Regions from separate parts of the Lutispora sp. QWL-02 genome, predicted to be linked through region 1. Evidence: a T-box and tRNA genes for the amino acid it is inferred to sense, from the RefSeq annotation. Region 1 holds a T-box; the other regions hold tRNA genes.
What was found. A T-box is a leader RNA that pairs with one kind of tRNA and senses whether it is charged. The one in region 1 lies ahead of thrS (threonine--tRNA ligase), so its partner is inferred to be a tRNA-Thr.

Region 1 (10,661 bases):
AGTGGTAGAGTGTCACCTTGCCAAGGTGAAAGTCGCGAGTTCGAATCTCGTCACCCGCTCCATTAGGCGACATAGCCAAGTGGTAAGGCAGAGGACTGCAAATCCTTTACCCCCGGTTCAAATCCGGGTGTCGCCTCCAAAAATATATTTGCAGCAAGTAAAATGCTTCTTATGGAAGCGTTTTTTTGTTTTTCAATATAAATATGATTTTACTGTAATCGTTATCAGTTATGATAACAGAACTGCTAAAATATAAAATCAATATATGGAGATCAGTATGGAAAAGTATCTTAAAACGCCAAATACACCCGAATATAATATAAAGACAGTTCTGTTGGATTATAGAGCCGATGACGAGATCATATCCTCATTGTCAAGGCTGGGGATCGAGGCTATAAGGACAGATTGCTGCAATGAACTATATGAGGCAATAAACGGGCACCCTGACATGCTTGTCCATCATATAGGGGACAACGCCATGGTCATTGCACCGAATATATATGATAAGCTTGCACCAAAGCTTTTAAAAAAAGGATTTGCATTGACAAAAGGTGCTGCATGGCTTCAAAGAAACTATCCCCAAAACATAGCATATAATGTATTAAGAATAGGGAAATTGGCTTTCCACAATACAAGATATACGGATGTACAAATAAGAAATTTTTATGAAAAATTGGATATAAAGTTAGTTCATGTGAAGCAAGGATATACAAAATGCTCGGTATGTGTTATCGATGAATTCTCTGCAATTACACATGATCATGGAGTTGCACGAGTTATGGAGAATTACGGGATCGATGTTTTAGTTATAAATCCCGGAGATATTGATATTATCGGGCTTGACTATGGATTTATAGGCGGCGCGTCAGGCCTCATATCAAAAAAATGCATTGCAGTTTCCGGAACGATAAAAGGAATAAAAGATTTTAATAAAATTATGGAGTTTATAGCTTTAAAAGGCATTGATATCAAAATACTCAGCAGCAAGAAAATCATGGACATTGGCTCTATAATGCCTATAAGCTATTGATTTTTAAGGGCTTTAAGCTTATATGATAATTGAATAATTGTTACTGTAACACAAATAATACTTACAGGAAGGAGTTGAGCAGATGTACTTAACAACAATTGCCGTTAAAAATAATGATGAAAAGATAAAAAATCATATATATTCAGAGCTGGAATCCATTAAGAGAGAAGATATGAATATAACGCATGAAGAATATATAGCCGGAGATACGGTCTTCATAAGATGCGGATTGAAAGAAGGATTTATGGCAAAGCTTAAAGAGCCCAGGTCCTGTGAAGACCTTAAGTATTTGCTGGCTGAAATTTTATGTGATGTTATTATAAATAATTATGAATCAAAGATATTAAAAAAGATAATAAAAGAATATTATCTATATCTGAGCGAATACGAAAGGAATCAAATATATGAATCTTCCATCAAGATTCTTGAGGCCGAAGACAGATGTAAAGAAGGATTTTATGGACAAACGAGGCGAACAAGAATTATAAGAAAGATATTAAATTATCTTAATGCAGAGAATATAATAATAATTGACGGATTTGTCAATTTCAGATTAAATGATTATATTAAAGATTTAAGCAGTATTGTGGAGAAAGCAGTAGAGAGTTATATTACTGAGAGAGAGTATAATGAATTTATAAAGCTGCTCAGATATTTTGTAGAAATACAAGAATGCAAGATCAGCACGGTTCATGTAATGCCTTCAGAAAATAGAGGTTATATCCTTATGGATAGCGAAAAAAAACTCATTGATTATGACTGCTTTGAAGAACTGAGCTTAGAACTCAGCGACAGCGACATAAGTGTTGATGATCTCCTCATCAGCACTCTTATAACAATTGCACCCAACAGAGTAGTTATTCATAATTGCGAGGGCTTTAAAAACAAGGAGCTGTTCAGGACAATAAGCAATGTATTTTATGATAGAATAGACAGCTGTAAAGGATGCGACTTGTGCAGTATGTTTAAAACAAACAAAGAATTAAATTAATGTATTATGTAACCTGTTTATGTTATAATCAATAGTATTAAACTATTGATGTAAACGGGTGAAGAAAATGATCTATAAAATCTTATTTTCTGTGTTTATCGGCGGAGCTATCGGTTGGGTAACCAATGTATTAGCAATAAAGATGTTGTTCAGACCTTTAAACCCTATAAATATACCGATATTAGGCATAGAAATACAAGGCTTGCTGCCTAAGCGCAGGTCTGAGATGGCGGCTAGCATAGGGCAGACGGTGGAGCTGGAACTGATAAACTTTAAGGAAATATTTGAAAAGCTTGTAAACGACAATAATACCGATAGGATTATTATAATAGTTAAGGATAAAATTTCTAGAAACATTTATGAAAAGATGCCTTCTTTAGTTCCTCAAATAATAAAAAATGCAGTTCTTCAATATATAGAAGAACAGATAGATCGAGAAGCTCCAAATATTATGGCGGGTTTAATCAATGAAATATATGAAAAGGCTTCTAGTGAAATTAAAATTGGCGAAATGATCGAGGAAAAAATAAACGCATTCGATCTGATAAAGATTGAAGAAATTACATTAAAAATTGCTCAAAGAGAGTTGAAGCATATTGAAGTATTAGGAGGAGTTTTAGGAGCAATAATAGGTTTATTGCAAGGAATATTATTATTTATATTTATTTAGTATTGACATATTAAAACAATGGCATTAAAATTATATCAATAATTAAATGCATTGAAGAGGACAAGTAAAACAATTGCTGCCATTAGAGAAGAAATGTCATAGGCTGAAAGCATTTCTTGGCAAGAATGTTTGAATACCACCTTGGAGCAGAGAGCTGAAATCAGTAGGCTTATCCGATGATCACGTTATAATCTATGAGTTGCAATTAGGGTGGAACCGCGGTTTTCTCTCGCCCCTTAGGGGACGAGAGTTTTTGTTTTTTTGTAAATCAATAGTAAAACAGGAGGGAAAGTTATGATAAAGATTACTTTAAAGGACGGTTCAGTAAGAGAATATGAAAAGGGAATCAAGGTTCTAGACATTGTTGCTTCAATAGGAAGCGGACTTCTTAAAGCTGCGCTTGCGGCAAAGGTCAACGGTGAAGTGGTTGAGCTTAGCAAACCGGTAGAACAAGACTCTGCATTGGAGGTTTTGACTTTTGATGATGAGGATGGAAGGCTTCCCCTGAGACACACTTCTTCTCACGTGTTGGCACAGGCAGTAAAAAGACTATATCCGGATGTAAAGCTTGCAATAGGGCCTGCCATAGACAACGGCTTCTATTATGATTTTGATTCGGAGAAAACATTTACCGAAGCAGAACTGGAACTCATCGAAAAAGAAATGGCAAACATAGTCAAGGAAGACTATAAGCTGGAGAGATTTGAACTCCCTCGGGAAGAAGCTATAAAGCTTATGGAAGAGAAAGGCGAAAACTACAAGGTAGAATTGATCAAGGATTTGCCGGAGGATGAAATTATTTCATTCTATAAGCAAGGCGAATTTGTAGATCTTTGCGCAGGGCCTCATGTTCCGTCAACAGGCAAAATAAAGGCCTTTAAGCTGTTGAGTGTTGCAGGTGCATATTGGCGCGGAAGCGAGAAAAATAAAATGCTTCAAAGGATATATGGAACTTCTTTCGTTAAGAAGAGCCAGCTTGATGAACACCTTAATATGCTTGAAGAGGCAAAGAGGAGAGATCACAGGAAGTTAGGCAAGGAGTTGGATTTGTTCAGCATCCTGGAAGAAGGCCCTGGATTCCCATTCTTCCATCCAAAGGGAATGGTAATAAGAAATGTACTGGAGGATTTCTGGAGGAAAGAGCATAAGAAAAACGGATATGAGGAAATCAAAACTCCTATAATATTGAGCGAAGAGCTATGGCACAGATCAGGCCATTGGGATCATTACAAGGAAAACATGTACTTTACAAAAATAGATGAAGGAGATTATGCAGTAAAGCCCATGAACTGCCCAGGAGGACTTTTGATGTACAAAAGAGACCTTCACAGCTACAGAGAACTGCCCATAAGAATGGGTGAGCTGGGACTGGTTCACAGGCATGAGCTTTCGGGAGCCCTTCACGGCTTGATGAGGGTAAGGTGCTTTACTCAGGATGATGCACATATTTTCATGATGCCCTCGCAGATAAAGGATGAAATATTGGGAGTTATCAAAATGGTGGATCAATTCTACAGCTTGTTTGGCTTTAAATATTTCGTTGAGCTGTCAACAAGGCCTGAGAACTCCATGGGATCTGATGAAGATTGGGAAGCAGCTACAAATGCTTTGAAGGATGCTTTGGACTCCATAGGACGGCAGTATAAGATAAATGAAGGAGACGGCGCATTCTATGGGCCAAAAATTGATTTTCATCTTCAGGACTGCATCGGCCGTACTTGGCAGTGCGGTACAATTCAATTGGATTTCCAGATGCCGGAGAGATTTGATATCACTTATGTAGGAGCAGATGGAGAGAAGCACAGGCCAGTTATGATTCACAGAGTAATATTCGGCAGCATAGAAAGATTCATTGCCATATTGACTGAGCATTTTGCAGGAGCATTCCCGGTCTGGATAGCACCTACTCAAGTGACCGTGATACCTGTATCTGAAAGGCAGTATGACTATGCAAAGGAAATTGCAGGAAGATTAAATGAATTGGATATAAGGGTTGAATCGGACCTTAGGAGTGAGAAGGTGGGATATAAGATCAGAGAAGCTCAGCTTAAAAAGGTGCCTTATATGCTGATTTTAGGAGATAAGGAAGTAGAAGGCGGCAGTGTTTCCGTGAGGGACAGGAAAGAAGGAGACAAAGGTGCGATGAAGCTTCAAGATTTCATATCTCATATACAAAATGAAATAGCCGGTAAGATAAACAAATAGATATGAGTTAAAATTTTTAGCTGCATTTATAAGCAAGTAGGACATGAAAATGTTTTACTTGCTTATTTTATGTCGAAGCAGTAATAATATAAAGAATATTTTGATTTTTACATACTTTTAGGCTAAAATCATATTACAGACATTTCTAAGGAGCTAATAACTTATTGAAGGATAACAGGTAAGATTTTTTACGGGGGGTGAAGATTTGGATAGAGATAACAACTCATCTCTAATGCTTCCTGCATCTATTGCTATTATTATAGCAGTCATATTTGCATTATTTAACTATGCACCCGTAAAAAAAGCTCCGATTGTGAATACAGCAGGCAGTACAAATAATACAAATCAAAGGTTGATCATTGGACGTGCCAATGATTCAGTGACCTTGGATCCTGCAAGCACAACAGAAATGAATTCCTTTAAGGTAACAGTAAATATATTTGAGACTTTGGTAAAATATGAAAAGAATGAAGGCAGGATCATACCATGTCTCGCTGAGAGCTGGAATTCCAGTGAAGATGGATTGACCTGGGTATTTAAGCTGCGCGAGGGAATACGTTTTCATGATGGAACTGATTTCAATGCCAGTGCTGTTTGCTTTAACTTTCATAGATGGATGGATAAAGATAATCCCTATCATAACGGTAAATTCAGTTATTGGAATACAGTTTTTGGCGGTTTCCCCGGATTTGTAGATAGTGTAAAAGCACTTTCAAATCATTCGTTAGAAATAAAGCTTAACAAACCATATGCACCATTTTTAAATGCATTGGCCATGCCGGCATTTGGAATAGCCGGCCCTGAGGCTATAAAGGAGCATAATGAGGATTTATTCAAACATCCGGTTGGTACAGGCCCTTTCCTTTTAAAAAGCTGGGAGCACAATAAGAGTATCATTCTTGAAAGAAATGATAAGTATTGGAACGGAAGGGCTAAAGTTAAAGAAATAGAGTTCAGGATTATTCCGGGAAACAAAGACAGATTGGAGGAACTGAAGCAGGGTTCAATCCACATTGCGGATTATCTGAGTCCGGTTGATATCGCAGAAGTCAAATACGATCCAAATTTGCATTTATACTTGAGGCCCAGCTTCAATGTAGGCTATATAGCGATGAACAATGAAAGATTTCCTTTTAATAAGCGAGATGTAAGAGTTGCCATCAATCATGCAATAGACAAGGAAAAGCTTGTTAACGATGTATTTGATAATTTTGCTAAACCGGCAGCAACCTATATTCCACCTTCTCTTTGGGGCTACAATAACAATTTGAAGACTTACGAATATGACCCGGATAAATCCCGAAAGCTTATGCAGGAGGCAGGGTTTCCTAACGGTTTCAAAACCACATTATGGGTGATGGATGCGGCCCGTGACTACTTCCCAAAGCCTTTGCAAGTAGCAGAGTTTGTAAAGGAAAGTTTGAAGCAAGTCGGCATCTACGCAGAAATAAAAGTGTTTAACTGGGATGAATACTTGACAAGGATACGCAACGGAGAACATGAAATTGCACTTATCGGTTGGACAGGCGATTATGCCGATCCGGATAATTTCTTATATACTATGTTTGCATCGGAGAATGCAAAGCCGGGATTTGCCGCTAATTACTCTTTATATAAAAGCAAAGAAGCTGATCAATTGTTAATACAGGCAAGAGAAACCACAAATATGGTTTTTAGAAGGAGCCTATATAGAAGCTTACAGGAAATAGTGAATTATGAAGCTCCTTCAGTTCCTTTGGTACACACTATGCCAGTGATGGCATCACGATTGTCGGTTAGGGGATATGTACCCAGCATGACAGGTATAGAGTCATTAGAGAATGTCGAGCTTGCTTCAGAATAGTGAAAAGGTTGGAGTTTAGGAAATGAAAAGAAAGTTTCTTCGGGTTGTGTTATTCGCCGCACTTTTTGCATCAATAATCATAAATATGCCATTGAAAGATAAAAATAATACAAAAATATTCACACTTCCAGGTCTGCCTCGTCCGATAGCAAAGACTCCCATTGCTATTATTTCTGCAGGACAAAGCACGGACTCATACATAATTCACGACATATCAAATCAATTAATGCTTCGAAGCTTTTTTATGCCTCAGGCTAGAGACACAGATTTAAAAGAGGTTAATACGATAGTATTTGTTATAGGATATAGCTCGTTAGGCATGAAGCTTCAGAATATAAGCTATGAAGAAGAAATAGAGCGTATTGATAAACTTCTGGAGAAGGCAAAAAATGAAGATTTAAAAGTTCTTACCATAGTAATGGGCGGAGGGCAGCTCGACAACAGAACTGAACAGATGATAAGGCTTATAGGTTCCGGAACAGATTATTTCATAGGCTTGCGCAAATCAGGCGAGGAGAGCATTTTGATTGAGCTTACAAAAGATGAAGATATCCCGTTGACTCTGGTTGACAAGGTAAATGATATCATAGAACCCTTTGCTTCTGTCTTCCGGTAATCAACAATTATTCCCTATAAAAAGCGACCTATAAAAAGCGAATGGAAGTGGTAGTATTATGATAAATAGCGGAATAAAGGTCAGTGAGATTAAGCATGCCAGGCTATTCCTGACTGCGGGTTTTTTACTTATTTGCCTCGGCTTACTTTTCCCTGTCTATACAGAGCAAGTCTGGTTTAATATAATCATAAAGATACGGGATGCCATCAATACAGGAGACAGCGGTCATCTCATCCTTGGATCGGCTAAAGCTAATTTTCTGAATGCAATCCAAAGCACATTTATTTTTATGGGAATCATGCTGGTAATATTTCATTCAAAACTCAGATACTGCTTAACCGCTTTTGATAAATTTCTTGTATCCTCGATTGCCGTTATTGTTTTACATTGGATGGATTCTCTAATATTCGAAATATCCTGGGAACCTGTGTCAACAATAATGGCTCTTTTTATAATATTAATGCTTTTTGAGAAATTATTTGGAGAAACAAATAGTTTCATCCAGGTTTTTATAGTTTCTATACAGTTTTTTTTTGCTTTCAACTGGTTAAATATTATGCCTTTTTTTTCAATATATCTTTTTGGACAAAGCGATATTCCTTATAGCATCAAGATAACAGGCATATACCTGAATGCTGCTGCAGTCTTGAATTTTTCCGGATTTGCATTTTTTCTGCCCTTTATCATATCCGCTTTTATAACTGCTACTCTCTTTATTATCAGCTCAAAGAATATACGCATTATGAGGGAAAATTACGAAAAAGAAAGCGAAATTAGAAATATGAGAGCCAAGGCTTTAGAAAACCGGGTATATAAAGAGGTGAAGTCTTTAGTGCATGATTTAAAGACGCCATTGGTAACGATCAGAGGCTTGAACTCTCTAATACTTTCGAAAAGCAGTAGCGTAAAGCTGAAAGAGTACAGCGAACGCATTGAAAGTTCGGTAACAAAGATGAGTGAAATGATATCCAGTTTTCTTTATGAGGATTCCCGCCAGAGATTGAAGACTGAAGAACTGATAAGTTATATAAGAGCACAGCTGCCTTTAGAGGACGAAGAAATAAGATTTACAATCAGTGTTGACGATGAGCTTTCAGATGTATATATAAATAAGATTTTGATTGCCAGAGCAGTTATTAATATATTGGAAAATGCAATTTTCGTACCATGCAAGCATCCCTATAAAATAATAAACATGGACGTAAAGCAAGCGGAAGAAGGAATTAATATAAGCATTCAAGATAACGGTATAGGCATAAAGGAGTCAGAGCTTGATCGGGTATGGGAGATAGGCTACTCGACAAACGATACTTCAGGCTTAGGCCTCCCGTTTGCCAAAAGTATCTTTGAGGACAATGGGGGAAGAATAGAAATTCATAGTCAGGTGGACATAGGAACAACAGTTGCTATCTTCCTGCCTTCCTTTAAATTTTACGAAAGGTCGGCATACAAGCCTATGAATATTTAGAATTGAGGTGATTTTGTTGAAAAGAGAAAATGTGCCTAGAGTCTTAATAATAGACGATGAAGCTGATATTCTTTATACTCTGAAAGAAATATGTATATATGGGGGGTGGGACGCTGTTACGGCATCAGGCGGCAGGAAAGGGTATAAACTGTATAAAATATATAAGCCTAATCTGGTTATAGTGGATTATCATATGGCTGACTGGGATGGACTGACTACGGTAAAGAAAATCCGTGAAACGGACAACGCAGTATCAATCCTGATACTGACTGTTGATGAAAATCAGGAGACATCAGAAAGATTAATTGCTGCAGGTGCAACCGATTTTGCCATAAAACCGATTAAATCCCCTGATTTGATTTCAAGGATAAAAATAAATCTTAGAATTAATGAAATACAAAAACAACTTACTAAAGAAGTGCATCAGATATATATTGACAAAGGAATAAGCCCTGCCACATTAAATATTATATATGATTACTTCAAAGAGCAGGATAGAGGGCTTACAATTGATGATATAACCAGCGGCCTTAACCTGGCATATCAGACTGTACACAGATATATATCATATATGATTGAGGAAAAAAAGATTGAGATTGTTCCCATCTATGGACAAATAGGCAGGCCTAAGAATAAATACAATCTACTATAAATTAAATTATGGAGCTGCTGCAGGATGCAGATGTGTTAAGAATGTGTCCTTCGACAGCTCCATTCTGATTTTTTATATCTATCAATAAGAAACTCTTCTTCAAACCTCCATTTTATTGAACGAGACTTCATTCAGTGTTAAAAGCATATGTTTTACTTCCAAAAACTTCAGAGAAATATGTTATAAAAATAGGAATACACTGATAATTAACGAAATTACAAATATATATTAATGAATGAATTTCCTTTTGTATTTTTTGTTCCGAAAAGATAGCTTTTTATATGATTCATGAGCATATATTTATAATGATTAGCATCTGAAAAGCAATGCTTTTCAGACTAATAGAAAATGTTTAAATGGAGGGGAATCTATTGAAAAAGGTATTAGCTTTAGTACTGACCATTGTGATGGTACTTAGTATTGTCGGATGCGCCAAACCGGCAGAACCTGCAAACGGCGGGGCAGAACAAGCTGCAAGCTCAGGGGAAGCTGCTGCAGCACCGAAATACAAAATTGCTATTTACACAGGAACAGTATCTCAGAACGAAGAAGAGTTCAGATCCATGGAAGCTGCAGCCAAGAAGTATCCAAGTATAATTGTCTCGCAGACTTATCCGGATTCATTCACAACAGAGCAGGAGACACTTATTTCTAATGCAGTTGGTTTGGTATCAGATCCCGATGTCAAAGTTCTGATCATGAACCAAGCAGTTCAAGGCGCTGCGGCAGCATTTGAAAAGGTTAGAGAGGCTAGGCCGGATGTTTTAATTTTAGCTTATCAACCCGGTGAAACGGATATCATTGCGGCTAAAGCCGATGTCGTTATTAATGGAGATGAAGTAGCACAGGGGTATAAAATCGTTGAGCAAGCAAAGAAGCTTGGAGCAAAGACATTTATACATTACTCTTTTCCAAGACATATGTCTTATCCGCTTATTGTACAGAGGAGAGAGATAATAGTATCCGAGTGCGAAAGACTGGGAATAAAGTTTGTTGACGCCACAGCTCCGGACCCGGCAGGTGATGCTGGCATTACAGGAGCACAGCAATTTATATTGGAAGATGTTCCGAGAAAGGTTGCCGAATACGGCAAGGATACCAATTTCTTCAGCACAAACTGCGGCATGCAGGAGCCTTTAATAAAGTCATGTGTTGAACAAGGGGCCATAAATGCTCAGCAATGCTG
Region 2 (10,661 bases), 2.0 Mb from region 1:
ACATAGAGGAAAAATCCTTGTAAAAAGTATGATAAATGAAAGTACAACCTTCAGCATTGGGCTTCCTCTTGCGAATCATTAATAGATACAAAGAGGGAGCAGTACACGACTGCTCCTAAACTGCTTTTTTTCTCGGATTGTAATAAGAAGCGGACAATACATTTTCCAGCTTGAAATTCCGCACCTGCTTACGCAGATAGCAATATGCCTTAATTTTATCCTCCTGCATTTCCAGTACCTTTATATTCCGTTCACTCATTTCTGACTTACCGTTATAAATTATAGTAATAATACTGCCTCTCTCCAGTGATGCCTTCAACACATGTTCAATCATGCTATCACCTTCATTTTTCTTTTATTATACCAAACATACGTTCGTTTGAAAAGAGGCTAATTTCACCAAGGCTGACTGGGGTTATACTACACGGATGGAAAACAGCGGGCAAGCCGCTACACAATAACCACACTGTATACATTTCGACGGGTCGATATATGCCTTTCCTGTGCTGTTAAAGCTTATGGCTTCGCTGTGGCAAGTATCAATGCATATACCGCAGCCCACGCACAGGTTTGGAGATGTCCTTACTATTTTTTTGCTTCTCATGCTTGCAATGCCTTCTAAATTCCTTTCCCCGTTAAAATATCTTATGTTATATAATACCTCTTCTTTGCTGATCATCCCAATAGCAATGGAATAATTTTCACCAAAATCCATAGCATATTCCATGCTGCTCTCATAATCTTCTATCATAGTACCGCCGCCCAGGACCTTCATAAGGTATATCCCCTTACCGTTTTTATCGCAAAGGGCTATTGCCTTTTCCATCTCATCACGGGTTCCTTCCAATATTCCCCGGCCAATTTTATTTATCAAAGGAAATACCACATCAATATCCTCTCTTGAGGCTGCTGCTTCAACTACTTTTACACTATGTGTCGATATGCCTACAGCTTTTATCATGCCTTTCTTCTTGTAATCCAATAAGGCTTGCAGAGCTCCTTTCCGCTGCTCAAATACATCTGCTTGAACTCTTGCTTTTGGAGCATGAAGATGAAAAATATCTATATAATCTATTTCCATCCCCTTCAAGGCTTCCAATACGGCCTTCTCCATGTCCTCATAAGTAGCTGCCGCAGATTTCGTGGCAATAACGGGTCTGAATTTTATCTTCTTCAAAGCACCTTTTATATGAGGATAGGTACCATAAGCCTGAGCCGTGTCAATAAACTTGATCCCCTTATCCAATGCATAAGCTATCACTTCGCTGCTTTCTTCAACAGGGAGATTCTTCTGCAAGGGACCTATGGGTAAAGCACCATAGCATAGCTTTGTTACCTCAATGCCTGTATTTCCTAGAACAATCTTTTCCAAAATATCAACCTCCGGATTATAGTTTTTACCCCATTATAACATATAATGAAGATGCATTATCATAGGGGCATACCATAACGGATTTTGAATTCATCCTTAGTATAATTATCCCTGATCAGCACAAATCCGACATATCCTTTATCCAGCAGCTCCTGCTGCTGCCGAATCCTTCCGTTCTCAACTTCGATACAGCTTTTATATGGCTGTGCAGCCTCATGCCTCATATTTCTATGCAGCAAGAATCTCCACTTGCCTTCATAAGAGCCTTCTCTTCTATCCAGAGCCTTGATCGCTAGGCCCGAATCCATCACATTTTTCAAGCTGGGATAATTAAATGGATGTATTGTGCAGCATACATGGTAATAACCCAATTTGTCAATAATATCAAACGTATGCTTCATCATCTTTGCCTGAAGCCTATTCCCTCTGTACTCGGGATGTACTACGGTCGCCTCCAGGTGAACCACATGGTCAAGCTCATCCTCCGGTATATTTAATTCCCGTCCCAGGTGATATTCATCATTGCCCGAAAATGTGATGGTCCTAAATGCAACCAGCCTGCCCTCTGCAAAGACGCCTATGGCTCTCCCCATGCCATCATCCAGAACTTGAGTAAGAACAAATTCCTTAGAATCCACCACAAAGGTCTGCGGATTTTTCAGATCATCCGCAACTAAATTTTGAAGCTCTACCATATTCTCAATATCTGACTTCTCCAGTATACGCATCTCATATGCTACTTCTTTAACTATTGTTCTCTTTATAAACCCGCTTTCTATAAGCTTTCTCATACTCTTTCCTCCATGTCTTTGTATGCATATATAACTCTATTGTTCCAAAATTCCACACTAAAATTACTCTATTCTTTTTTTATCTTCAAATATATAAAAAATCCTCCTTGGCGCAAATCGTGCATAAGCAAGGAGGAGTCTTCATTCAGTAGGGGATGATAATCCCCGCCGAATGTCAGCCGAGTTCATAAAAGATGAACTGCACCCGCCGCCTTTAGAGGCGTTGGACTTAGGGTGGGTTATTTATGTGTCCGATTGTTTTGTAATATTCTTATCATGATTCCATGTCCACCCACAACGGCCTCGTTGCCTCTTTCGGCAAAAGATATATATCCGTTAGCAGGCAATGAATCTAAGACAGTCCAGTCTTTGAAATTCTTGGTATACATAACCCGGGCTCCGGTTATATATAGTACATCATCAATCGAAAAAATATCATATATGCCCTCTTCGGAACCTGTTAAATTTAGATTTGAGCTTTCAGTAGGAATTTCATAGCTTTCATATTCTCTAAAGTCTTTTGTTATATACAATTTAAATTTAGGATATTCATGTGCTGCCAAGACGAATGAATCTTTAAAAAAGTATATTGCCTTTACATGCTGGCTCGGCAATTCCATCTTTTTAAAATTCTTTAAATCATGGGAAATATAAATATAATCTTTGAAATCGGATGCTTTGGAAACAGTGTAAAATGGATTGGAGGATAAATCTTCCGTCTTTGCTGCTTCAGTTGCGAAAGCCAAATATTGGTTATTATAGTAATATAGTTTTCCTAGATTCCATTTGGAATAATCCGTCATGATTGGCGTAAAGTTATACATATCATCTGAAACAGCAATAATAGCCTTTTCTAATGAGTTGTGAGTCAATACTGCTTTATCCCCTATAACCGATACTCTTATATTGTTTAAGTCCGCATTGGCGTTTTCAATATAATTATCTATGTGCAGCTTATATTCCTCCCAGTTTGCTAAGTCCTCACTGCTCCAAACATGGCATTCCCATCCTTTTCCATCCTGTCCCCACTTTATGCCGTATATATAATACTTGCCATTTAAGAAATGTATATCACGAAATTTTGATGAAGTATGGCCTTTTCCTTCTACTATTTTATAATCAGTCTGCCATGCTATGCCATCATAGGATGAAATAACAGCATCGTCTGTAATTGCTACAAAACGTTTCCCATCAAACAGTATTTTTTTATATCTGTTTAATTCGTTTCCAAGATTGGATTTCCAATTTAATAAATCTGAAGATATATCAGTAGAGTCCTCAACTAAAATGTAATATCCACCGCTCTCCATAGCAAAGGAAGCAATGGCTGACCTTGTCTTAGTAGAAAAGTTTGTACTGCACTCCGTTATATTCCATGCTGAATTACCAGTGCTTGCAGCCATAACCTTTCTGCTATTATTACGTATATCGGTGCCGACAGCTATATATTTGCCATTATAATATCCTCCATACTTCCAATCCACGTCAGCAGATTGGGTAATCCAATTAATTCCGTCCGGGGATATCCCAATTTTCTTATATGTTATTCCAAAGAATTTGCCTCCAGCAAATGTTATTTTATCGAATGCTCCTGCCTTAGTTTCAAAATTTATGTTACAAACATTAAATTTGTCACCATCATTTGAATATACCATATTGGTTTTTCCGATACTCATATCACCCATGCTGCTGATAGAATTGGTATCGCTAAGCCTTGCTGAATAGCTATTTCCTCCATAGGCTATAAGGGTGCCATCGCTTTGAACCATATCCCGCAGTATAGTTGGAGACTCAATGCAAACTTTCCATGTTTTTAAATCTTGGGAAGAAATGACTATCCCTTTGCAATAATCCGGGTCAAAAGCTCTGGGATCTCCTTCACTATACATTCCGCACAGAAAATATGTGCCCTTAAAATATGCTGCATCAGAAATAAAAAAATTCACTTCATCTGCTTTAGGATATATATTCAGCCCTATATCATTTTGGGATTCAATCCTTTCAAAGGTTTCAAAATCCTTTGTTTTAAATATTGCATATTGTCTCCAAGGGTCAACGGCAATGGCGAAATAAGAATCGTTTATGTAAAATATCTTTAGAATGCGATAGCCTTTGATTATTTGTTCTTCCCAGCTTATTCCATCATCTGATGAAAAAAGAATTGAGTCCATCCCGATTGTAGCAGCGGCTTTAAATTTGTTATCGATTACAATAATATCTTCAAATTCAATGCTTTTATCAAAGGTAGCTATTTCCCAATCGCCAACTGATAGCTCTTCACAGGTGGCCAATGAACCCGATTCGCTTATTGAGACAACGACGCCATTACCATTTACGGCAGTTTTTTTAGCATTAAAGTAATACATATTGGTATTAATTTTTGCATCAATAAAAGCACTGGCAGGTGTTTCTGCAGAGGCGGATACCTCCATAAATGAAGATGTCATAATTAGCAAGCTTAGCACTATGAATAATATTCTTTTCATTTTCCTATGCTCCTTAATCAATATTTTGGCGATGTTTTAATTATATTCTTACATCCAATATCAGTCAATTTTCAAGCACCGCAAAATGGTAAAAAAGATTTCTGCTGATCGGGTAGGAAGCTAATCATTAGTTGATTAGCCGACCTACCACACCGCACGTACGTACCGTTCGGTATATGGCGGTTCCCTAGTTTACGCTATAACAGATTTGTAATAAGAGTTGAAAAACTGAAAACCGTCCTTTTCCAATCTTTGGTTGGATAAGGCAGCTTTTAGAATCGGGCTATTGGCTATCCGCCAGTAGCCTTTTCTTGAGTGCGCAATGATACCTGCATTGGAATGGCTGATTCCCAGCTTCTCCAGATTCCGGTATCTTGTCCTTACTCTTTTCCACCGTTTCCAGAATACCCTGCGGATTCGTCTCCTCATCCATTCATCCGTGTCCTAGAAATTTGATTTTCCCTGCATAGGACACTACTGTTTTCTCTAGGTTTACCTTAAGGAACAGTTTCCTTTCAATGTACGGGATGATGTGTTCCAGCGCAATTGCTTGCTGGATGACTCGGTCTACTGCCGTTGGTATTCCCAGTTTCCGTTTCTTCCCGTTCTCTTTGGGTATTTCTACTCTTCGTACCGGGGCTGGCCGGTATTGACCTGCCAGTATGGATTCACGGAGTTCCTCGCCGTTATCTTTGAGATATTGCAGAAGTTCATCCACTCCCATCCCATCTACTCCTCTGTCGGCCTTGGTGACGTTGTTTTCAGTTATCCTCTTGCCGATAAGCGCTCCGCCTTCCTCTTCGTGTTCTGCACTGTCCCTCCGGCGGCAGCCATTGCCACAGCAATGTTTTGTGCTTTCTTTTCTCTCGACTTCGGTAACATTCATTTACTCTCACCTCCTAAGGTTCTGCCCTTCCCATGCCCGTCGACTGACATGGTACTATGGCGTCTGCTGACTTCTCACGATAAATCTTGTTTCAACCGTGGTTCGTAAAAAAAACTTCCCACGTCCGTGAGACCTCCCCGGGTACTCACACGTTCTTTCACTCTTATACTCATTCCATAACTACTAAATACAATTCCGTGCAGTTATTGGACTTTGGTTTGTATGGCAACCTTATCCTTGTATCTAGCCTCGAATGTAACAAGCCAGAGTTTTGCCTAATCCTTTCTTCAGATTCCAACTCACGATGGACACCCTTGGCTTCGGCTGTATCCTTCCCACTGCCAGGCGGATTGGGGACTTTCACCCGTTAGAACGTGTGCCCACCGGGCACACCATGAAAAAAACACTGCAAATATTTGCAGTGTTTATGTTTCAAATGGAGCTGGTGGACGGAATTGAACCCCCGACCTGCTGATTACAAGTCAGCTGCTCTACCTGCTGAGCTACACCAGCTTATCTAAGTAATTCTAAGCTTCTCATTACTTCGTCACTCTGCGGTCTCAAAAATGCTCACATATCAATATATGCTCCGCTTTTTGAGCTTTGAGTTCCTTGTGCTGCTCGCTTACAATTCCTTATCTACAATGAAAATTAAAAATGGCGACCCAGAACGGGCTCGAACCGTCGACCTCCAGCGTGACAGGCTGGCATTCTAACCAACTGAACTACTGGGCCGTTTATAATTATCAAAATGGTGGGCACAATAGGGCTCGAACCTATGACCCTCTGCTTGTAAGGCAGATGCTCTCCCAGCTGAGCTATGCGCCCAAATATGGTGACCCGTGGGGGAATCGAACCCCCGTTACCGCCGTGAAAGGGCGATGTCTTGACCGCTTGACCAACGGGCCGCTTGATGGTGATCCACCGGAGAGTCGAACTCCGGACACCATGATTAAAAGTCATGTGCTCTACCTGCTGAGCTAGTGGATCATCTGTGAGGAATTATAGCTCACATTAATACATTCTACATGCTGGCAACTGATTTGTCAACAATATTTTTTTCTTTTTTGCTGCCAATCTCAGGCAGCAAATCCTTTTGACAAATCCCCCAAAACAAGAGACGTATTGATATTATAATAGGATTTTAAAAATTTTGCAATGGTAAAGCTTTATTTTTATATATTCTGAAAATTGTTATCCGATTTTATTGATTATATCTCTTGCTACAACAATGCCGGTGACGGAAGCCTGCATAAGGCCTCTTGTAATTCCTGCCCCGTCTCCTATAGTATAAAGATTTTTTACGGAAGTCTCGAAATTGTCATTTACCTGGACCTTGCTGGAGTAAAATTTGCACTCTACGCCATACAGCAAAGTATTCTTCGAGTATAGACCCGGAGCCACATTATCAAAGGCCTTTAATGCCTCTATGATGGAAACCAGATACCTGTGGGGCAGCACATAGCTCAAATCTCCGGGTACCGCATTTTTCATCGTGGGGATTGTAGTGGATTTCTTTAATCTATCCCTGTCGGTTCTTCTGCCCTGAAGCAAATCCCCCAGCCTCTGAACCAAAATTCCGCCGCCGGTGAGCATGTTTGCCAGTCTGGCTACATATTTCCCATACTCGATAGGCTCCTTAAAAGGTTCTGTAAATCTTGTCGAGACCAGCAGCGCAAAATTTGTATTATCGGTCTTCAGGTTTTCATCCGCATAGCTGTGACCGTTTACAAGGGACAAGCCGCCTTCATAGTTTTCCTGGGATACAACACCGCCCGGGTTCATGCAGAAGGTTCTCACCCTGTTGTCAAAGGTATCGGAGTAATATACCAGCTTGGCTTCATATAAGTCTTTTGTGAGATGGTCCATGATGCTGTTGGGTACTTCTACCCTCACCCCGATGTCAACAGCATTGTTATTTGTGTTTATCGACAGTTTCCTGGTTTGCTCTGAAAGCCATTCGGCACCGCCTCTTCCCGGGGCAGCAACAATATATTCACCATATACCGTCATCTCTTCTTCGTCTTTTCTTTTTATTACTACAGCTTTAGCTTTACCCTTTTCCTCAATTATATCTATGACATCCGTCAGTTCGGAGAACACAACTTTAGGGTTCTTTACCAAATATTTATACATGCCCTCAAGAACATAGAAAGCTTTTTCCGTGCCCAGATGCCTTACCGGACAAGGTATCAACTGTATATTGTGCTTTGAAGATTCATATTTCAAATCATCTATTACTTTGCTGTTCAAACCATGTACTTCGCTTTGAGCTCCAAAGTTCAGATATATGGAATCAGCATACTTTATCAATTCCTTAGCCTCATCATCCGTCATATAATCTGTAATATTGCCTCCCACCTCAGGGCTTAAGGACAGCTTACCGTCACTGAAAGCACCCGCTCCAGACCATCCGAAGGTTATGCCGCAAGGATCACAGCCTACACATTTGCCTATGCTTCTGGCAGGGCATTTTCTTTGAGACAAGGTTCTTCCTTTGTCCATTATAAGGATATCCAGATCTTTATTATTTTTGACTAACTCCAAAGCAGTAAAAATTCCAGCAGGACCCGCGCCTATTATGATGACATCATAATTATTTTTCATTCTTCTCACCCTTTATCCTCAGAGTATTTTACTGTTAATTTCAGAATGCTCATCAGAAGCCTTTAATATATTAACAGATGTATATTATAGAGTCAACTTGCACATTCTTGTTTTGAACTGATGTGTCTTTATATTCCGACTACTTAGGCCGCAAAGATATACACAACATAGATCTGCATCAAATTGACAAAAATATTTAATTCATATTTTTTTGTTGGAGGTTGCATTCAATATTTCAACATATATTATGTTAATATACCATAATGCATCAATTTATATGAATATTCTGCATTCACTGGCGTTGCAAATTCAGATTTTTTAAATCCACATTATCCACATTATCCACAGAGATATGCACATATGTTCGAATAACCTTTTGGAAATATGTAATTTCAAGGGTTTAAAAGCTCATATTTTAGTCCTTATTGGAGTTATCCACTCGTTACATAAAATTCTGTGGATAACTTATATCTTATTGATAAAATTCAAAAAATTAAAAACCGCGTATTTCGCGGTTTTTATGACTCATATTAGTACATAATTCTACTTTAGCACGGTGCTTCTATATCTTTGCTTTATCTGCAAATTTAGTAAACTGTCCCAGCCATACCAATTCTACTGTCCCTGTGGGGCCGTTACGCTGCTTGGCAATTATTACTTCACCTATGTTTTTCTTTTCCGAATCGGGATGATAGTATTCATCTCTATAGAGGAATATGACCACATCCGCATCCTGCTCTATGGCTCCGGATTCCCTGAGGTCTGATAGTATAGGCCTGTGATCCGCTCTTACTTCCGGTGCACGGCTCAGCTGAGAAAGGGCTACCACCGGCACTTCCAGCTCACGGGCAAGCGCTTTAAGCGATCTTGATATGTCGGAGACCTCCTGCTGCCTGCTGTCGTATCTGCCGCCGGCGCCGGACATCAGCTGCAGATAATCTATGGCTATCATCCCTAGCCCATGCTCAATTTTTAATCGCCTGCATTTAGCCCTTATTTCAGTTACGGATATGGCAGGAGTGTCGTCTATAAATATAGGTTTATCGGCCAGCACCCCCATAGCCCGGGCCAGCTTTATCCATTCATCTTCCGATATATCCCCGGTTCTCAGCCGATGTGCGTCTATCAATGCTTCTGAACATAGCAATCTTTGAGAAAGCTGCTCCTTTGACATTTCCAGAGAAAATATGGCCACAGGTATACTTTCTCTTACTGCAGCATTTTGCACCAGATTCATCATCAAAGCAGATTTACCCATGGAAGGCCTTGCCGCGATCAGTACCAAATCCGATCTCTGCAAGCCCGACAGTTTTTGATCTAAATCCGAAAAGCCTGTTGGTATTCCCGTAATTTTTCCTTTATTCAAATAAAGCTCTTCTATCCTGTCAAAATTCGCAGTCAGTATTTTCTTTATCGGAACAAAACCCTGGGTGGATCTGTTCAAGGATATATCAAATATGCTTTTCTCCGCCTGATCCACTACTGAAACAGGATCCTCCGGGTTATCATAGCATTTGGATATGATATCGTTAGATGACCTTATGAGCTTTCTCAGCAAGGATTTCTGCTCCACAATCTTTACATATTGTTCTATATTGTGGGTCGTGGGCACAATATTCATAAGCTGGGTAAGGTATGTTATACCCCCAACCGCATCCAAAGTGTTTCTTCCCTTTAGTTTTTCGGTTATGGTAATAAGGTCTACAGGGTTATTCTCATTATATATGTCTACTATTGCTTCATAAATCTCTTTATGGACCTCCCTGTAAAAATCATCCCCCTTTAGTATTTCCGTAGCTGCAGAAATAGCCTCTTTGTCCAAAAGCATAGCTCCCAGAACAGATTGCTCCGCTTCCAGACTGTTCGGCGGTATCCTTTGTATCAGCTCATTCATATATACACCTCAAATCAATACCTGGTTAAAAATTCCACTACCTCTTTTATATTGCCTGCATATATTATGTTTATACCTTCAATATCATAAGCATCGCTTTTATTTTCAAAAGGTATCACCATATTCTTAAAGCCTGCTCTTATGGCAGCGCTTATTTTCTCTCTTACTCCCCCCACTGCCTTTATGCTCCCGCCTATGGATATTTCTCCTGTCACACAGCAGTCGCCGCGCAAGGATACTCCTGCGATGGAAGAATACAAAAGGCAAGTGATGGCCGCTCCGGCGGATGGACCGTCTACCTTGCCCCCGCCTATGCAATTCACATGGATATCATATTTGTCGGGATTTATGTTCATATTGTTTTTCAGCACTGCAAGAGCATTAAAAAGGGAGTCCCTTATCATCGAACCGGCGGTTTCATTGAATCTTACGGAGCCCATTTCATCTTCCCGCTTAAAGGCCAAGGCTTCAAATTCAATTATGCTGCCCAGATAGCCGCTTACTCCGGCTCCGTATATCTTGCCGATTTCAGAGCCGTCATTGGCTTTTGCATATTCATCTCTTACGAGAGAACCCAACGCCTCATAGGCACGCTCATAATCTATGACCACCCTCTCATCGGGCT
Region 3 (10,661 bases), 1.3 Mb from region 1:
CATATCCGAGAGCTTTCAAAAGCACAGTAATCGGAATTTTCCTCGTTCTGTCTATTCTCACCCATAATACATCGTTAGAGTCCATTTCGTATTCCAACCATGCTCCTCTATTAGGAATAACCGTTGCTGAGTGCAATCTCTTTCCAGACTTATCTATCTGCTCATTATAATAAACTCCGGGGGATCTAACCAACTGGCTTACTATAACTCTTTCAGCTCCATTGATTATAAAGGTTCCCTGATCTGTCATGAGAGGGAAATCTCCCATAAAGACTTCTTGTTCTTTTACCTCGTTGGTAGATTTATTGGCAAGTCTGATTTTCACCTTCAGCGGCGCAGAGTATGTAACATCTCTCTCCTTGCACTCTTCAACACTATACTTGGGCTTACCATCCAAAGAATAGTCAACGAATTCCAATACCAGGTTTCCTGTATAATCTGAAATTGGAGATACATCGTTAAATACCTCTTTCAGACCTTCTTCCAGAAACCAGTTATAGGAATTTTTCTGGACTTCAATAAGATTCGGCATATCCATGACTTCATCAATGTTTGAGTAGCTCATTCTCTGATTTTTCCCAACAGAGATTGGATGTACCATAAGTCACTCACCCCTTAATAATAAATAAAGTAAAATAGCCAAAAGCTCTCCGACCATAACTGCTTTTGGTTAACTGAAAATTTTAGCATAGCTATTTTAATATTGCCTTTTTTAGTCAATCTTATACAGCCACATGCCTAAATATAGTAATTTCTTACACCAATGCAATATATAATATTAACATACCATCTATTGTCTGTCAATAAGTCAAATCAATTACTTTTTATGAATTTTGCTGCCTTCTCTAATATATTTCAACTCTGCTGTGCTTTTTTTATTTTGTCGATATTTCCCGGGAAATATGAGTATTTGTGTCAGATCGTCTGTGTATAATGTTGTCATTTTTGAAATGATACTAAAATGGAAAAGGATAGTTGTTAAAAGAGCCGCACATTATGCGGCTCTTGATTTATTTTATTTCTACTGTAGCACCTGTTCCGTCGAATTTTGCTTTTATTTCATCTGCTTCTTGTTTGCTTACGCCTTCTTTAACTGGCTTTGGAGCTCCGTCAACAAGATCTTTTGCTTCTTTTAAGCCAAGACCGGTTATTTCTCTAACTACCTTAATAACCTTGATCTTTTCTGCACCGGCAGCTACCAATACTACATTGAATTCAGTCTGCTCTTCGGCTACCGGGCCTGCCGCTGCAGCCGGGCCTGCTGCTACTGCTACAGGAGCTGCTGCTGTTACACCAAACTCCTCCTCTATAGCCTTAACTAATTCTGCTAATTCTAATACTGTCATGTTCTTTATTTCTTCTATGAACTTTAAAGTTTTTTCACTTGCCATTTTATTTACCTCCTAATATATTAAGCTTCCGCTTCTTTTTTTTCTTTTATAGAATTCAACATGTATGCAAGGTTTCTGACTGAGCCTTGCAATGCGCCAAGCAGCATAGCGATGAGAACTTCCCTTGACGGCAGATCTCCAAGAGCCTTTACAGCGCTTGCGTCCATGAAGCTGTTCTCAACGTAACCGGCTTTAACTGTTATCGGTGTCTTTGGCTTATCCTTTTGGAATTGATTTATTGTTTTAGCAGGAGCTACAACATCATCATATCCGAATACATATCCTACAGTGCCTTCCAAGAATTCATTCAATTCTTCTATCCCTGCTTCATGGGCAGCTCTTTTAAATAATGTGTTCTTGTAAACCTTATAGTCTACGCCTGCTTCCCTAAATCTCTTTCTCAGTTCAGTTACATCTTCAACGTTTATGCCTTTATAATCGACTAACAGCACTGATTTAGATTTCTGAAGCTTTTCTTTTACTTCATTAACAACTTGCTGTTTTGCTTCTAGATTTTTTGACATATCTACACCTCCTCTGTTGGATTATTGGCCTTTTGAATTTGAAAATACAAAAGACCTCTCCGTAGACTAAGAGAGGTCATAAATAAATTTATGATCGAACCTCGGTAGGAAATTAAGCTAAAGCACCTACTGTCTACGGTAATATGTTCAATTTTAACTCTGTGCTGTTATTCAACGACACGGAGAGGATTAACTTTGATGCCAGGTCCCATAGTGCTTGTCAATGTAACGCTCTTCAGGTAGGTACCCTTTGCTGCTGCAGGTTTAGCTTTTACTACAGCTTCCATCAAAGTTTTGAAATTGTCAGCCAGTTTTTCAGTTCCAAAGGATGCTTTTCCTATAGCAACGTGAACGATACTGGTCTTGTCAACTCTGTATTCAACTTTACCGGCTTTGATATCTTCAATAGCTCTTGATATATCAAAGGTTACTGTTCCGGATTTCGGGTTAGGCATTAAACCCTTTGGTCCAAGTATTTTACCTAGTCTGCCGACTACGCCCATCATGTCCGGGGTAGCGACTACTACGTCATAATCGAACCAATTTTCAGTTTGTATCTTTGCAACCAATTCCTCAGCACCAACAAAATCAGCTCCTGCTGCTTCTGCTTCTTTAGCCTTGTCACCCTTTGCAAATACTAAAACTCTAAGAGTTTTACCTGTTCCATGAGGCAATACAACAACGCCTCTAACCTGTTGATCCGCATGTCTGGGGTCAACACCCAGCTTAATGTGAACTTCTATGGATTCGTCAAATTTTGCCTTAGCTGTCTTTTGAACCAATTCAATGGCTTCCTTTGGATCATAAAGCTTGCCTGGTTCGATAAGCTTCATGCTTTCTTGGTATTTCTTACCTCTAAACATTACTTTTCCTCCTTGTGGTAAGCGGAAATTTTATTTCCTCCCACTTATTTTTAGTCTTCTACGACTACTCCCATGCTTCTTGCTGTACCTGCTACCATGCTCATTGCAGCTTCTATGCTGCCCGCATTGAGATCAGGCATTTTAAGCTCAGCAATCTCTCTGACCTTAGCTTTGGATATCTTTGCTACCTTGTTCTTGTTCGGTACTCCAGAACCGCTTTCAATTCCGACTGCCTTTTTTATTAGAACTGCTGCAGGCGGAGTTTTTGTTATGAAAGTGAAGGATCTGTCCTGATATACAGTAATAACAACAGGTATGATCAATCCTGCTTGCTTTGCAGTCTTTTCATTGAATTCCTTGCAAAAACCCATAATATTAACACCATGCTGACCCAAAGCAGGACCGATCGGTGGAGCGGGCGTAGCTTTGCCTGCGGGAACCTGAAGCTTTACTAATGCAGAAACTTTTTTAGCCATTGTTGCACCTCCTCTCACGGAAACTTCTATATATGAACATATATAAACTACTTCAAAGTTTCAATTTGAAGGAATTCCAATTCCACTGGAGTTTCTCTTCCAAACATTGAAACCATGACCTTTACCTTTTGCTTTTCATTATTGATTTCTAATATGGTTCCTACAAAGTTTTCAAAAGGCCCGGAAATAACTTTAACGCTGTCACCAACCCTGGCATCAAGCTTAACAGGAATCTTTTCAACACCTAAAGTTTTTACTTCCATATCGGTGAGAGGCACGGGTTTAGAACCAGGTCCGACAAAACCTGTCACACCCCTTGTGTTTCTAACAACATACCATGATTCATCAGTCATTATCATCTTGACAATAACGTATCCAGGAAATATCTTTTTCTGGGTGACCTTCTTCTTTCCGTTCTTTATCTCTATTTGCTCTTCGATGGGCACCTTTACCTCAAAGATCACATCCTGCATATTTCTATTCTCAACGATTTTTTCAATATTAGCCTTTACCTTATTCTCATAGCCGGAATAAGTGTGAACCACATACCACTTGCCTCTTTCTTCCATCAGTAAGCAGACCCCGTGATGAACACGATAGTCTTTCCTCCTTTTACTATTTCATTAGGAATATATCCAATATCTTCCCAAAAGCCATGTCTACAGCCCATAATGCTACTCCTATGATAAGTATAGAAACCAAAACTACTTCCGTATGCTGTAAAACTTCTTTTCTGCTCGGCCAGCTGACCTTTTTCATCTCAGCCTTTGTTTCTTTGAAATACTTTTTCATGCTAAACTTCTTAGCTGTATCTGTCATATTTTCACTTCCTTTACAGCCTATTTTGTTTCTTTATGGGGAGTATGTTTTCTGCAGAATCTGCAGTATTTATTCATTTCCAATCTGTCAGGATCATTCTTCTTGTTCTTCATGTTGTTATAATTTCTCTGCTTGCATTCACTGCATGCAAGGGTTATCTTAACTCTCATTACAGCACCTCCCAACATTAACGCATTAATATCTTGACAATAAAACATAAACATAGCACATTTCGGGCTACCTTAAAAATCTATCACAATTTAATCCTTATGTCAATATTTTGTCCCTAACTTCCCATTATATTTATATGCAGCTCATTGCCAGCCGCATATAATGATTATTGCCAAGCTTTTTTCGTTTAATACTTTACAAAAGACCAGGTTTTCCTGGTCTTCTGTCTAATAAACAACCATTTTTTTATTCTATTATAGAAGCAACTGCTCCGGCTCCTACTGTCCTTCCGCCTTCTCTTATAGCGAATCTCAAGCCTTCTTCTATAGCTATCGGTGTGATAAGCTTTATTGTCATCGTTATGTGGTCACCGGGCATGCACATTTCTACTCCCTCCGGAAGTTCTATTACTCCTGTTACGTCTGTCGTCCTGAAGTAGAATTGTGGTCTGTATCCCTTGAAGAACGGAGTGTGTCTCCCGCCTTCTTCTTTTGTCAGTACGTATACTTGTGCCGTAAAGTGTGTGTGGGGCTTTATGGAGCCCGGTTTTGCCAGTACCTGGCCTCTTTCTATTTCTGTCCTTTGTACGCCTCTTAAAAGTACGCCTATGTTGTCTCCCGCTTGTGCCTGGTCAAGCAGCTTCCTGAACATTTCTACGCCTGTTACTACTGTTGTCTTCGGAGTGTCGTTCAGTCCTACTATTTCTACGTTGTCTTGTACCTTTACTGTTCCTCTTTCTACTCTTCCTGTTGCAACTGTTCCTCTGCCTGTTATGGAGAATACGTCTTCTACAGGCATCAAGAATGGTCTGTCTGTTGCTCTTTCAGGTGTAGGAATGTAGTTGTCTACTTCTGCCATCAGCTTATGGATTGCTCCGCACCATTGACAGTCTTCATTTCCGCATCCGCATTCCAATGCTTTTAATGCTGAGCCTGCAACTATCGGTGTGTCGTCTCCGGGGAATTCATATTCGTTTAACAGTTCTCTTACTTCCATTTCAACAAGCTCAATAAGCTCTGCGTCGTCTACCATGTCTACTTTGTTCAAGAATACTACTATATATGGCACTCCAACCTGTCTGGATAGGAGTATGTGCTCTCTTGTTTGAGGCATCGGTCCGTCTGCTGCCGATACTACAAGTATGGCTCCGTCCATCTGAGCTGCTCCTGTTATCATGTTCTTTACATAGTCAGCGTGACCCGGGCAGTCAACGTGGGCATAGTGTCTTGTTGCTGTCTGGTATTCAACGTGTGAGGTGTTTATTGTTATTCCTCTTTCTTTTTCTTCCGGTGCTTTGTCTATTTCATCATATTTTGTTGCTGTCGCTCCACCAAATTTTGATAATACTGTGGTTATTGCTGCTGTCAGTGTCGTCTTTCCATGGTCAACGTGTCCTATGGTTCCTATGTTTACATGGGGTTTCGTTCTTTCATATTTTGCCTTTGCCATTTTTTACTTTTCCTCCTTTATATGTATCAATTAAATAAAAAATTATAGTCTGGTTAATAAACTCTGCCTGGTGTATCGTAAGAATGGAGCCCACGACCGGGCTTGAACCGGCGAACCTCCGCCTTACCAAGGCGGTGCTCTACCTGCTGAGCTACATGGGCGTATTTATTGGAGCGGGCAACGGGAATCGAACCCGCACGGCCAGCTTGGGAAGCTGGAATTCTACCACTGAACTATGCCCGCGGTATATGGTGGGGAAAGGTGGATTCGAACCACCGAAGTCTGAGACAACAGATTTACAGTCTGCCCCCTTTGGCCGCTCGGGAATTTCCCCTCTTTTATTTATAACCAGAGTAACTAATTAGTTATTATAATATGGTATAGGTGTTTTGTCAATATTAACAGCACTCTTAGTTCAGAGGAAGTTTATAACTCTATCTGAACTTTATCCAGAAGCTTAACGCCGCTTATGCAAATTAGCGACGGTCAGCTGTCTGATAACTAAGCATCCTTAAACTCGAGAAACTTTTCCAACTTCCTTTTTACCCTTTGAAGAGCATTGTCGATGGATTTTACATGCCTGTCCAAATCCACTGCAATCTCTTGATAGGATTTGCCTTGAAGGTAGGACATGAGAACCTCCAATTCCAAATCACTGAGTATTTCTCCGATTTTGGACTCTATGGAGCATAATTCCTCCCTGCTTATGATCAGTTCTTCCGGATCAGTTATTTTGGTAGCGGTCAGAATGTCTAACAGGGTTCTGTCCGACTCCTCATCATAAATAGGCTTGTTCAAGGATACATACGAGTTTAGTGGAATATGCTTTTGCCTTGTCGCTGTTTTTATGGCAGTTATGATCTGCCTTGTTATGCAAAGCTCGGCAAATGCCCTAAAAGATGACAGCTTATCATTTTTAAAGTCTCTGATAGATTTGTATAAGCCTATCATTCCTTCTTGAACAATATCCTCTCTATCAGCACCGATAAGAAAATATGATCTTGCCTTCGCCCTTACAAAATTCTTGTACTTATTGATTATAAATTCCAAGGCTTCCTTATCCCCGTCTCTGGCACTCAAAACCAGTTCTTCGTCCATCATGTTATCAAAGCTAAGTACCTCATCTTTGTTTGCTTTTGCTTCCACTATATCTCCTCCAAGCTTTTAGCTTTCAACCATCTATATTATACATATATAATCGCGTTTTTTCAAGGTTAACTATACATGCAGAATAAGGAATCAATGCCGCTGTCTTCTTATACTCTCCAATTTTTCAGCAACAGCAGGATCAAGATGGTGTTCCAGCAGGTTCCTGTCATGCTTCAGCCTGTTGATATGATTTCTGTCCATCTTATTGGATGCTTCTTTTATCTGGACTTTAAGCTCCCTCGCCGATATCCTGGCAGCTCCCAATCCCAGAACAACGGTTTGCTCCAGCGAGTCAGAGGTAGCGACTCTTATTATATTCTCCTCGCTGGAGTTTTCGGCTACAAATCTCTCAATATAATTATCCGCACTTTCAAATTCTTTTGTGTATACGACCTCAACATCATTATAAAACTCATGCTTTTCCATGCTGTTCTTAACATAGTGAGCATCAAATACGACAGTCACCTTGATTCCTTTGAAGGCCTGATAGTTTGATAATATATCCAGCAATTTGCCTCTTGCGCTGTCCAGAGAGTGTTTGCTTTCTTCTTTGAGCTCTTCCCAGTGATTTATTATGTTGTAGCCGTCAACCATCAGGTATTCCTTCAATTTTCATCACCTAAATCAGTTTTATTGATGCATCTGTTGTGTTGACTGATAACGATTGCAGAGTTTCGAGACTTCATTCAGGGGGTTTCAACTCCACTGAATGTTAGTCGAGTCCATGCTGGACTCTTATATCAGTCAGCAAAACAGTTTAAAACAAAGTTCATGCAGTGGAATCAGTTTTAATGAATACTTCCGTCCTGAAGACTACCGGCAGCATTTTTCAGTGCTCTCTGTTTTTTTGCCTCAAATATGACAACCGCACAGGAGACAGCCGCATTAAGGGAGGATATTTTCCCTGCCATAGGTATTCCTACGATGAAATCGCAATTTTCTTTTATAAGCTTGCCGAGACCTTTCCCTTCGCTTCCCACCACCAAGGCCAAGGGCCCCGTCATATCCTTTTCATAGTATGGATCTCCGCTGGCATCAGCTCCTGCTATCCATAAACCTTTTTCCTTCAGATAATCCATGGTCTGATTCAGGTTTGTCACCTTGGCCACAGGCACGTATTCAACGGCTCCTGCCGATATTTTGCCTATTATGGGGGTAAGGCTTGCCGCCCTGCGCTTAGGAATTATTACCCCATGTACACCCGCCCCGTCACAGCTTCTAAGTATTGAGCCCAGGTTCTGGGGATCTGTTATTTCATCTAAAATAACTATAAAAGGATCTTCGGCTTTTGCTTTTGCAATTTCCAGTATGTCATCAACTTCATAATATTTGTACAATGCAGCGGAGGCAATAACTCCCTGATGACTTTTGGTAGCAGACATCCTGTCCAGCTTGGCCTTATCAACTTCCTTTATCAGTATTCTCTTATCCCTTGCTATAGCAATAATCTGTCTTATTGATCCTTCCAATTGACCGCTCTGGACAAACAGCTTATCTATTTCTCTCCCTGATTTTAACGCTTCTAATACAGGATTTCTTCCTTCTATCAAATTTATATAATAATCATCCCTATCTTCAGCTTCTTCAATATATTGGGGTTTGGGGTTTCCTTCGGTCTTTTTTTGTACGGGCTTATGAAATTTGGGAGTTTTATTATCCTCTCTTCCCTTTTTGCCCCATTTATCTGCTTTATTCCTTTTTTCTCCGCCAAATGGCATATACATCATCCTTTTATATTATTTTTTTCACAGTTTTATTATCCTCATTATCGATGGGCAGTATTCTCGGACAAGTTAAGCCGCTGTGCCAATTGATTAAATTTGCTATCTGAATCTTTCTCTGACCTCTGCAGATTTTCCGCAGCTCATGGCTCCTTCGGGACATGGTCCGTTAATGCATCCAGGCCCGGCATGCTTGAAGAGTATGGGAGCAACTTCCCGCACTTTCCTCAGCATTTCTGCCGCCATATCTCTTATTTCCCACTGGGCTCTTTCACAGCACCTGAGCTTGAAAAAGTTAAATAAGGCCCTCGCTGACATAGTAAATACTATTTTTGTTTCGCAGGCATTGGGGAATACATATCTTGCATCCTCTATAGATGCCTTTTCAGCCATTTGCGCTGCTTGCTTCCCGTTCCTGCCTTCTTTGATATATCTGTTATAGTTTTCTGCATATAATATTTCTACCAGCTTATCATAGGCCTCCTGGTCCTTTTTCATCGAGTCGATGAATATTTCCCGGGCTTCGCCTATTGCATCTATCTGAGGAGGTACTATGTATTCAAATTGCTCAAGCTTCACATATCTTTGAGATTGCTGGGAGTAAGAGCAGCCGATTCTGTGACGAACCAGTTGATGAGAAAGAACCCGGCTGATTCCTTCTACTCCAAAAGTAAAAGAGACATGCTCTATGGGGCTTTCATGTCCTAAATCCATCAGCATGTTCAGAAATTTCTCAGTCTTTTCTGTATCCAATCCGTCCAATATTCCATCTATGCCTATCTGAGAATAGCAAAGCTTCGCTGCGGCTGCTACCAGTTTCTCCGGCTCAGGAGTATATCGTATCAGTTCTACCTTCATCATACATATGTCCTCCATTTACATAAATTATATCTGAGCTCTAACGTAGCTTATCTATCATTTTAAGAGAATTGTCTTTATTTGTCTATATGATATTTAGGTATTCCTCTGGGGTTTTGGCTCGGGGCACGAGGTGCGATGTACGAGTTTTTGGGCAGGACTCTGGAGCTATGGAATACGGTAACCACGGAAAGACACGGAAGGGAATGCATATGTATTATATTGACGAACCATATTCAAATGTAACTATTTTGCAGTCTCCACATCTATAGGCCCGTACTTTTTTATGAATAAAACCCATACTAATGCCAACTAATGTTTCATCACCTATTGCAAAAACCTTTTTTTTATCATCATCAGCCCACATTATTTGCCGTGGCGAATAAATATAGCCACCTTCCATTTCTTTGCCGCACTTAGGACAAGTAGCGTTAATAAGTGTTCCCATTTATAATACCCCCATTTATCTATATATAACGCATTAAATATTCTACATAGCTGTTATGCTGACTGATAACGATTGCAGAGCTCCAAAGCTAAGACTTTGTAGCATGCATAGGGTTGCGTCAAAACTAACAAACTCTAAGCTCCTTCACGATGCACTCTTATATCAGTCAGGATAACATTTTTACTGTAAAATCTTTTTCACGTTATATATAATATGAAAAATAAAACTTTTTCCGTGTAAATCTGTGGTTCCCGTTTTCCTACACCCGCAAGGAATCCCCTGACTTCTATATACTTTCCTGATTTATCTCAGTGATGAGGTGCAAGAGCTCCATAAGCCTATCCATGCGGCTATTGAGATAAAGATAGCCTAAGAGGGCCTCGAAGCCGGTAGCATGTTTGTAGTCCGCTAATTCTGCATTTTTAGGCATGGAAGTAGTCTTGGCGTTTCTGCCTCTTCTTATTATGTCTTTTTCTTCTTCATTGAGGTATTCTTCCAGCTTATCTGCCATTTCTGCCTGTGCCTTAGCCTTAACAAAGGCAATGGCTTTTTTGTGGAGCTTCGAAACCTGCACACTGCCTTTGGAAACCAGCAAAGTTCTTACAAAAAGCTCGTATACAGAATCACCTATATATGCAAGGATCGCAGGGTTATACATTTGGATATCCGTTAGCTTTACCCGGCTCATAACATCACTTTCCATTACCTTGACATATCCGGCATATTCATTGTTCACCGCATCATGCTCTATAAGCCCTTCCTTTTTATCCATATACCTACGCCCTTCTCCAT

Region 2: it has a tRNA-Thr gene. The T-box ahead of thrS (threonine--tRNA ligase) is inferred to sense a tRNA for this amino acid. The anticodon was not compared.
Region 3: it has a tRNA-Thr gene. The T-box ahead of thrS (threonine--tRNA ligase) is inferred to sense a tRNA for this amino acid. The anticodon was not compared.

What each region holds. Positions count from the first base shown of each region.
Region 1 is NZ_CM177762.1:2,523,192-2,533,852, forward strand. Features, by position in the region: tRNA gene AC4HCY_RS11780 (tRNA-Gly) at 1-62, shown strand, start outside; tRNA gene AC4HCY_RS11785 (tRNA-Cys) at 66-139, shown strand; gene AC4HCY_RS11790 (DUF6873 family GME fold protein) at 278-1,030, shown strand; gene ytxC (putative sporulation protein YtxC) at 1,113-2,021, shown strand; gene AC4HCY_RS11800 (DUF445 domain-containing protein) at 2,089-2,691, shown strand; T-box leader at 2,734-2,931, shown strand; gene thrS (threonine--tRNA ligase) at 2,986-4,896, shown strand; gene AC4HCY_RS11810 (ABC transporter substrate-binding protein) at 5,102-6,739, shown strand; gene AC4HCY_RS11815 (DUF6305 family protein) at 6,762-7,355, shown strand; gene AC4HCY_RS11820 (sensor histidine kinase) at 7,414-8,823, shown strand; gene AC4HCY_RS11825 (response regulator) at 8,840-9,475, shown strand; gene AC4HCY_RS11830 (DUF3798 domain-containing protein) at 9,847-10,661, shown strand, end outside.
Region 2 is NZ_CM177762.1:487,608-498,268, reverse strand. Features, by position in the region: gene AC4HCY_RS02120 (hypothetical protein) at 116-334, opposite strand; gene AC4HCY_RS02115 (aldo/keto reductase) at 416-1,372, opposite strand; gene AC4HCY_RS02110 (GNAT family N-acetyltransferase) at 1,432-2,163, opposite strand; gene AC4HCY_RS02105 (hypothetical protein) at 2,403-4,649, opposite strand; gene AC4HCY_RS02100 (hypothetical protein) at 4,842-5,078, opposite strand; gene AC4HCY_RS02095 (hypothetical protein) at 5,083-5,535, opposite strand; tRNA gene AC4HCY_RS02090 (tRNA-Thr) at 5,973-6,048, opposite strand; tRNA gene AC4HCY_RS02085 (tRNA-Asp) at 6,194-6,270, opposite strand; tRNA gene AC4HCY_RS02080 (tRNA-Val) at 6,288-6,363, opposite strand; tRNA gene AC4HCY_RS02075 (tRNA-Glu) at 6,369-6,443, opposite strand; tRNA gene AC4HCY_RS02070 (tRNA-Lys) at 6,450-6,525, opposite strand; gene AC4HCY_RS02065 (NAD(P)/FAD-dependent oxidoreductase) at 6,730-8,142, opposite strand; gene dnaB (replicative DNA helicase) at 8,705-10,036, opposite strand; gene lonC (Lon family ATP-dependent protease) at 10,051-10,661, opposite strand, start outside.
Region 3 is NZ_CM177762.1:1,249,556-1,260,216, reverse strand. Features, by position in the region: gene rpoB (DNA-directed RNA polymerase subunit beta) at 1-601, opposite strand, end outside; gene rplL (50S ribosomal protein L7/L12) at 1,011-1,391, opposite strand; gene rplJ (50S ribosomal protein L10) at 1,412-1,915, opposite strand; ribosomal protein L10 leader region at 1,953-2,072, opposite strand; gene rplA (50S ribosomal protein L1) at 2,083-2,778, opposite strand; gene rplK (50S ribosomal protein L11) at 2,829-3,254, opposite strand; gene nusG (transcription termination/antitermination protein NusG) at 3,302-3,823, opposite strand; gene secE (preprotein translocase subunit SecE) at 3,870-4,073, opposite strand; gene rpmG (50S ribosomal protein L33) at 4,094-4,243, opposite strand; gene tuf (elongation factor Tu) at 4,491-5,693, opposite strand; tRNA gene AC4HCY_RS05560 (tRNA-Thr) at 5,778-5,854, opposite strand; tRNA gene AC4HCY_RS05555 (tRNA-Gly) at 5,863-5,936, opposite strand; tRNA gene AC4HCY_RS05550 (tRNA-Tyr) at 5,943-6,027, opposite strand; gene sigH (RNA polymerase sporulation sigma factor SigH) at 6,195-6,794, opposite strand; gene AC4HCY_RS05540 (NYN domain-containing protein) at 6,933-7,451, opposite strand; gene rlmB (23S rRNA (guanosine(2251)-2'-O)-methyltransferase RlmB) at 7,631-8,560, opposite strand; gene thyX (FAD-dependent thymidylate synthase) at 8,666-9,421, opposite strand; gene AC4HCY_RS05525 (PF20097 family protein) at 9,639-9,869, opposite strand; gene AC4HCY_RS05520 (Mini-ribonuclease 3) at 10,156-10,641, opposite strand; gene cysS (cysteine--tRNA ligase) at 10,646-10,661, opposite strand, start outside.